DNA from 2 places in the Microbulbifer bruguierae genome. Region 2 is predicted to be linked to the other one. Evidence: predicted binding sites of a transcription regulator. Region 2 holds the regulator's gene; the other holds the start of a gene.
The links. The regulator FNR, encoded in region 2, switches genes on or off when oxygen is low (the NO sensors DNR and NnrR bind a similar motif). The targets are predictions, from matches to a motif close to TTGATNNNNATCAA.
Positions count from the first base shown of each region.

Region 1 (3,418 bases), 1.3 Mb from region 2:
ACCCAGCTTCCCGCGGGTGCTTCGGAAGTTCAGATCATGGGGAAAACCTACTGGCACAGCGGTGATAACTTCTATCAGTTCAATGAAAACACCGGCCAGTTCTATCAGGTTCCTCAACCCACTGTGCAGGCGCATAAGGACCGTGTATCACAGGCACATATGTACCAGCGCAGCCAGACCCTGCCGGCTACCAATTTGAGCAGTGATCAGATAGAAGGTTGCCGCAACGCAGCGGCGGATAAATCCAATGCTGTGCCCAACCGCGGTAGTGATGTCTATATCAGCGAATACAACAGCTGCGTCAGAGATCTTCAGCAGTAATTATTCACTGATCTGAAAGAGATAAAAAAGGTTTGCCGGTGTCCCGGTAAACCTTTTTTGTTGCTCACAATCTTCGGATTGGCACCAAATCGGGTGTCAGATCTGAGTGAGATCAGGGGTAACGCGGTCGCAGGCCATCGCCATAAATGCCGCGCCGGTTTAACCGTTCAGGGAGAACGGGATACTGCAGCGGGTAGACACGGCGATATATAGCACGATATGTAGCTTGGCTTTGTCGATCACCGTGGCGCAAACGAAAGCCAGTCGATCTCGCCGCGGGCGGCGAGAAAAAATTCCCCGGTGACGAAGATGCGGTTGCTGGTAACGATGCCCGGTTTTGTGACGTTAAAGTAGTGCTTGAGCATAGCAGTAACCGAATCGCAATCCCACTTGGAGTGGCTAAGGTCGTATGTCCTTTGGGATATCGTTGTAAAAAGAAGCTGGTTAATGTCGATATATTTTGCCGAGCCTAAATCCTAATCCAGTGCAATTGTCGACTGATATTGTCTTCAATAAGCGCCGCGAATCGTTTCGATACCGGGTTCGATCGCTCGCCGCCAAGCCTGTGCCGTGGAATCGTCGAAGTTGGGATCGTACTGCCGCAGGGTCGCCAGCAACGCGTCCAGCCACAGGCCGTACCACTCGGGGCGGATATTGAAGCCGGTGCGCGAGTGACTTTTCCCCAGCGCCTGCAGTTTGGTGTCCGGCATGCCGCGGGCGTGGAGTACCAGCTGCATGATGCCATTGCGCAGCAAGTGGCGCTGAGCCGGCATATTGGTGTCCACGAACAGAGCTCTTATTTCTGCGGAGCTACCCATAAATCGGTCGTAGAAGTCGATAAAGAAGCTCTCGTTATTACAGCAGCGCCCGTAGCTTTGAAATACCAGGTCGCTATCGGCATTCCCCATTTATCAACTCCTTTCTGGATAACTAGGATCACTCTGTCGATATGGATGTTCAGCAGCCAGTGCTCTGAATAGCCATTTTTCAAGCGGCAGCGATTGTAGATGTGACGTCGGGGACAAAATTGATCCAGATCAATTTGGCAGCGTCCGGAAATCCGGGGCATCCAAAATATGCGTTGTTGGTAAGTGCTACCTCACTCCGGATGGCTGATTTTTATTGTGCGAGTTAAATGAATAATTTCTTTTCGCGTGGAAAATCTGCAAGACATTCGCGCACTCGAGACAAAACAGGCATCTATCGCCTGACGAAAAACGTTAAAAATCCCTAATCCTATTTCGCCCAATATGGCCCGAAAGGGCTATTTAGGCGCCATCCCTATTCTGTTAACGTCGTGGCAATTTTATCTCCGTTGGCCATTGGCCGGTGTTTAAACGGAAGTTCGTATAAAGCAAAAACCGGAAGGAGTGGAGCCGATGCGCCACCTTGGTCTTGGATTGGACAACTTAGTCAGTGGGGCAGGTCTGTACGCGAAGGCCGTACAAAAAATAGCGCTCGCGGGGCTGCTTTTTCTGGGGGCTGGCTCGATTCAGGCGCAGGAAGAGCATCCGGTGCTCGTCTGGGATAACGGCGCTACCGAGATCGGTACGGAGGTAGTTTCCCAGCCGGATACCGTCGGCGGGGATTATTATTTCGAGATTACACCGGAGGCGGCTGCGGGCCAGGCCTGGAGGACCGTACTGCGGGTTTCCCAGGGCGAGGCGCACCTGTATATGCAGCAGGGCGTCGTCCCCACCGGGAATGGCAGTAGGTACTCTGCACTAGTTGGTGACGATGCGGTGGTCATGCGCGATGGCACGTTTGCCGCGGGTGAAAAGTGGTATATCCGGGTAAGCGCGACTGCCGGCGCGGAGTGGACGCTGGTATCTGGCGATCTGTTTGTGCATGACCTGGGCGCTCTGGCCGCTTACGACAGCGACGCTTCCAGTGCTGCGAGTATTACCGTTGGGCCAGAGCAAACTGCATTCTTTAAAACAAGGATCAGTGGCGCAACCAAGGCATGGCGCCTGCACCTCAATGGTGATGAATATCCCATCTATATCAAAAAAGATCGGCCCTCCTACACCCTGAATGACGGTGTGGAAAAGGATAATCGGCGCGAAGGCGATGCCTCGAAGGGTTATTACAGCCAGATGTTGCTGGTACCGCCTTATCTGGAGGCTGGTGAGTATTATATTTCGGTGCGCGCCGCCAAAGGCACCGTTATCAATCTGGATTCCCGCGAGCAGGAAATTCGCACCCCGGTTGCCCAGCCAGGCTATTCCGGTAGCGATAACTTCGAATTCAGCCTCACCGGCACTAATGATGACCAATATGGTTTCATCACCTATGCGGTAAACGTGCCGGTGGAGCAGCTGGGCTGGCAAGTCAATCTAGAGTCCGCCAGCGGCAACGCGGATTTTTATGTGCGCAAGAGTTTTGTGCCCAACCTCTGGATCAATGATGCCTTCTCCGAGCTGCCTGCGAGTATTGATGACAGCGTTACCGTAGTACCGCCGCAGCTCACCGATACAACCTGGTACGTCACCGTGGTTGGGGAAGGTGAATTCAGCTTTTCCATGGCCAGTAGCGAACCACAAATCGATGATATTGACCTGGTCAATGTCGATCCACCCATCGTCAATAACGACACCGATCGCAGCGGTTGGCGCTACTACCGTATGAACAGTAATTCCCTGGTCGACACCGTGCAGTTGTGGGAGCTGACGCTCGCGAACCAGGTGGCGAACTCGGAAATTGCGTTGCGTCGGAATGCGTTGCCCGCACGCTGGGATTATCGCAATGGAACGACGACCGTTTACCAGGGCTCGAATGTCGATGAGTCCGGCACGTCCGGTTTTTTACAGCAACAAAATCACGAAAAAGATATTTGGTATGTGGGGGTCTACACGCCGTACGCGGCTCTCGGTGCTTTTGAACTGACGACCGAAGCCGTTCTCAACGACACCCTCGTCTTTAATGGCGGAAGCAAAGAGGTTACTGGCCAGGCGGCAGATTACTGGCAGTATCACAAAGTAACGGTACCAGCGGGCGCTTTGGGTTGGGATATCCAGGTCACTAACGTCAGTGGCGGTTCACCCCGGATGGTAATTCGCCGCGATGTGCTTCCCGATACTTTGCAGTCCACCCAGCA
Region 1 is NZ_CP118605.1:2,302,007-2,305,424, reverse strand. It holds gene PVT68_RS09595 (hypothetical protein) at 1-321, shown strand, start outside; gene PVT68_RS09590 (hypothetical protein) at 561-686, opposite strand; gene PVT68_RS09585 (globin) at 831-1,229, opposite strand; gene PVT68_RS09580 (PQQ-binding-like beta-propeller repeat protein) at 1,701-3,418, shown strand, end outside.
Region 1: PVT68_RS09585 (globin) is a predicted target of FNR. The motif match lies at 1,349-1,362, and genes of this name have one in related genera.

Region 2 (3,418 bases):
CCGTAAGGCTTCTGTGATATTTAATGCAGATGAAGCGGATACCAAGCAGGCGTTTGCGCGTTTGCGGGTGACGTTCAATGTTGAGGCGGGCCTGATCGGCCGTGAGGCGCCTCTTTGGCAGGAGCGCATTGAACAACTGCGGGAGAAGTTCGGACCGGTGATGGATCACCTGAAAGGACTGGAAGACTTCCACCTGTTTGAGCTAAAGCCCAGCGCCGGACGCTATGTCAAAGGCTTCGGCCAGGCCTACGCACTGGAAGGTCTGGAGAAACAGGTAGCCCTGCACCTGAAAGATGGCCACAAGGAAAAGAAAATCGACGCAGCCTGAACCCCTTCGGATTCAGTTTTCAGCCAGGTTTTCCGCCAGCACTGTCTGGCCAAGTATTCTGGCTGAGTCTTCCAACCCCACCCTGCCGACGCCAACAGAGTGGGGAAGTCTCCCTTGCGAACGTTCATTCCAGCGTTCCCAGCACGCCGCCGCTCTCCTGCAACCAAACTGAAATGCTTCTGCAATCCTCACTTGCTATTTTGGTAACAAATAACCAAAGAGTAACAATGATGTCTTCACGAAAGAGCTTACTGCTCCCCCTGCTTTTCCTCTCCGCCTGCTCCGCCAACCCGGCGCAGCAGAGCCTCACCGCCATCGGCACCCTGGTGGAAGAAAACGGCAAGTTCTACCTGCTGGGGGAAGAGGAGCATTACCACCTCAACCGTATGCCGCAACTGAATTACGGGCACTACATTGGCCAGAAGCTGGTAATTCAGGGCGAGATACCGCGCTACTGTCACCAGGCATGGCAGGATTCCATGATAAAGGTGCAGGGCGGCGCAGAAATGGTGGATATGAACAAGGTGGAGTGGTCTGAGTGCCTGGTGGCGGAAAAGGTGAGCCTGGTGACGGCGGATGGCTCACAGCTCATATACGACTGGGAAAAAATCGATCTGCAGGACTATTACTTCTAACTTGGTTACCCACCCTTCCCCCAGCTGGCGTGCGACGCCAGTACACCTTCTTTTTTGGCGCTGGCCGCAGCATCGTGTTACTGCGGCTTGATCCATATCAAGCTTCGACACCTGAGCCATACCAGAATAGAGCCGTGTATAAAGTGGAACTGCGCGAGAAGGAAAGCGTACACTTTCATAATGGAGTAAAGCGCCTATACCAGACGCTCTGCGAAAACCTCGTTGACCCGGCACCCGCACTCGCCAGTTACCCGGCGAAGCGTGTCAGACGAAGGCACGCAGCCTGGCGCCATTGAAATCAGCTACCTTCGTAACTGCAGTGGGTGCCCGCCAACTCGCTGAGAGCGATCAAATCCAGAATGGTGATTGCACGGCCCCGTACACGAATCAGGCCCTGTTTTTGAAAACGGGAAATCAGCCGGCTGACGGTTTCTGCAGTCAACCCCAGGTAGTTGGCAATATCCATACGCGGCATGGTCAGCAGAAATTCACTGGCGGAATAACCCCGCCGCGCATAGCGGCTTGAGATATTGATCAGCAGCGCCGCAAGGCGACTTTCTGCAGAGCGCTTGCCCAATAGCAACAGGGCCTCATTTTCCTGTTTCAGTTCTTCGGAAAAGATGCTGTAGATCTGCTTCTGCAGGGCGGGCACTTGCTGGGCAAGGCTTTCGAGCTGGGTAAACGGCAGCACACAAACACTGCTCTCTTCCAGCGCTTCAGCGTAACCGGGGTGCGCGCCGCTGCTGTAGGCATCCAGCCCCAACAACTCCCCTGGAAGCGCAAAGTGAGTCACCTGGGTGTCGCCATCGGCACCGATCACCGCCGACTTGAAACTGCCGGAACGAATGGCATAAAGATTGGAAAAGGGGTCGCCGGCGCGAAATAGTGGCTCGCCGGTCTTGAGGATTTTTTTCTTGCGCGTCACATGCTCCAGACGCTGGATATCTTCCTCACTCAGGCCCACAGGCAGGCACAGCCTTTTGACCGAGCAATTACCACAGCTGACGGCAGTGGAAAGTTTTCCCATAATTACGTCCATTTTCCCGAAACAAAGCTCAGAGATTCTCACCTTGATCGGGATTTTATCCCTTTCCTGAGGCTTTTCCAGAGGCTAGAGCACACGCGAATATTGCGCGTCAGTTTGCGCCTCATGCAGGTAAGTGTCAAAAGCAGCGGCGGCGTTACGCAGGAACCAGCGTCCACGCTCGGTGACGTAGAGGTCGCGGTCACTCTGTCCCAGCAGGCCATCCTCAAACATGGGCTGCAATCGCGCTAGCTCCCGATGGAAATAACCTGCAAACGGCGCGCCGGTTTTCCGCTCCAGCTCCCTCTTGTCGATACGCAGATGACACATCAATTCCATGATCAGTCCCTGCCGCAGCCGGTCGTCGTCCGTCAATTGCCAGCCGCGGAAAATAGCCTGGCCGCGGGCGGCAATGGCTGTGGTGTATTCCTTCTGGTTGTGCTGGTTCTGCCAGTAGCCATCGGCGCTATAGCTGATAGCCGAGGCCCCGAGTCCCACCAGCGCATCGGCCGGCATCAGGGTGTAGCCCTGGAAGTTGCGCGCCAAACGCCCCTCCGCTGCGGCGATGGCCATGGGGTCATCGGGGCGCGCGAAGTGATCCATGCCGAGAAAGACGTAGCCGGCCTCGGTGAGACGGCGGCTGGCGGCCAACTGCATGGCAATTTTTTCTGACGGCGGCGGCATCAGATCGGAATCGATCAGGCGCTGCGCCTTGAAGCGGTGGGGCAGGTGCGCGTAGTGGTACAGGGCAATGCGATCCGGCGCCAGCTCCAGCACGGTATCGATGGTACGCTCCAGGCTCGCCACGCTCTGCCCCGGCAACCCGTGGATCAGATCGTAAGAGATGGAGCCAAATCCGCGCTCGCGCGCGGCCTCGGTGAGAGTACGCACCTGCTGCGGGGTACAGATCCGGTTGATTGCCCGCTGCACATCAGGATTGAAATCCTGGATTCCCATACTCAGGCGGTTGAACCCAAGGTTGCGCAAGGTATCCAGAGTTTCCAGCTCCAGCACCCGGGGATCGGCCTCGATGCTGTACTCCACATCGTCACCACTGCGCAACTCGAACACGTCCCCCAACCCCACCATCAACCGGGTCAGATCGCGGTCATTCAGAAAGGTGGGCGTGCCACCGCCCAGATGCAGTTGTGTCACCGGCACCGGAGCGACGCGCTCGCGGTACCACTGGGCTTCTTTGAGCAGATGATCGAGATAGCTCGAGGCGAGGCCGTACTGGTGAGTAATAACCTTGTTACAGGCACAGAAATAACACAGGGAATGACAGAACGGGATATGCACATACAGGGACAGAGAGCGCACACTGTTCAGTGCATCCCAGGGTCTTTCTGCGCCGGCAACAGCACCGCTACTTTCATCCACAGCCAGTGGCGCGAAGCGGTCCGCGGTGGGGTAAGAGGTATAGCGTGGACA
Region 2 is NZ_CP118605.1:3,643,740-3,647,157, reverse strand. It holds gene PVT68_RS15105 (pyridoxamine 5'-phosphate oxidase family protein) at 1-328, shown strand, start outside; gene PVT68_RS15100 (hypothetical protein) at 559-963, shown strand; gene fnr (fumarate/nitrate reduction transcriptional regulator Fnr) at 1,262-1,990, opposite strand; gene hemN (oxygen-independent coproporphyrinogen III oxidase) at 2,075-3,418, opposite strand, start outside.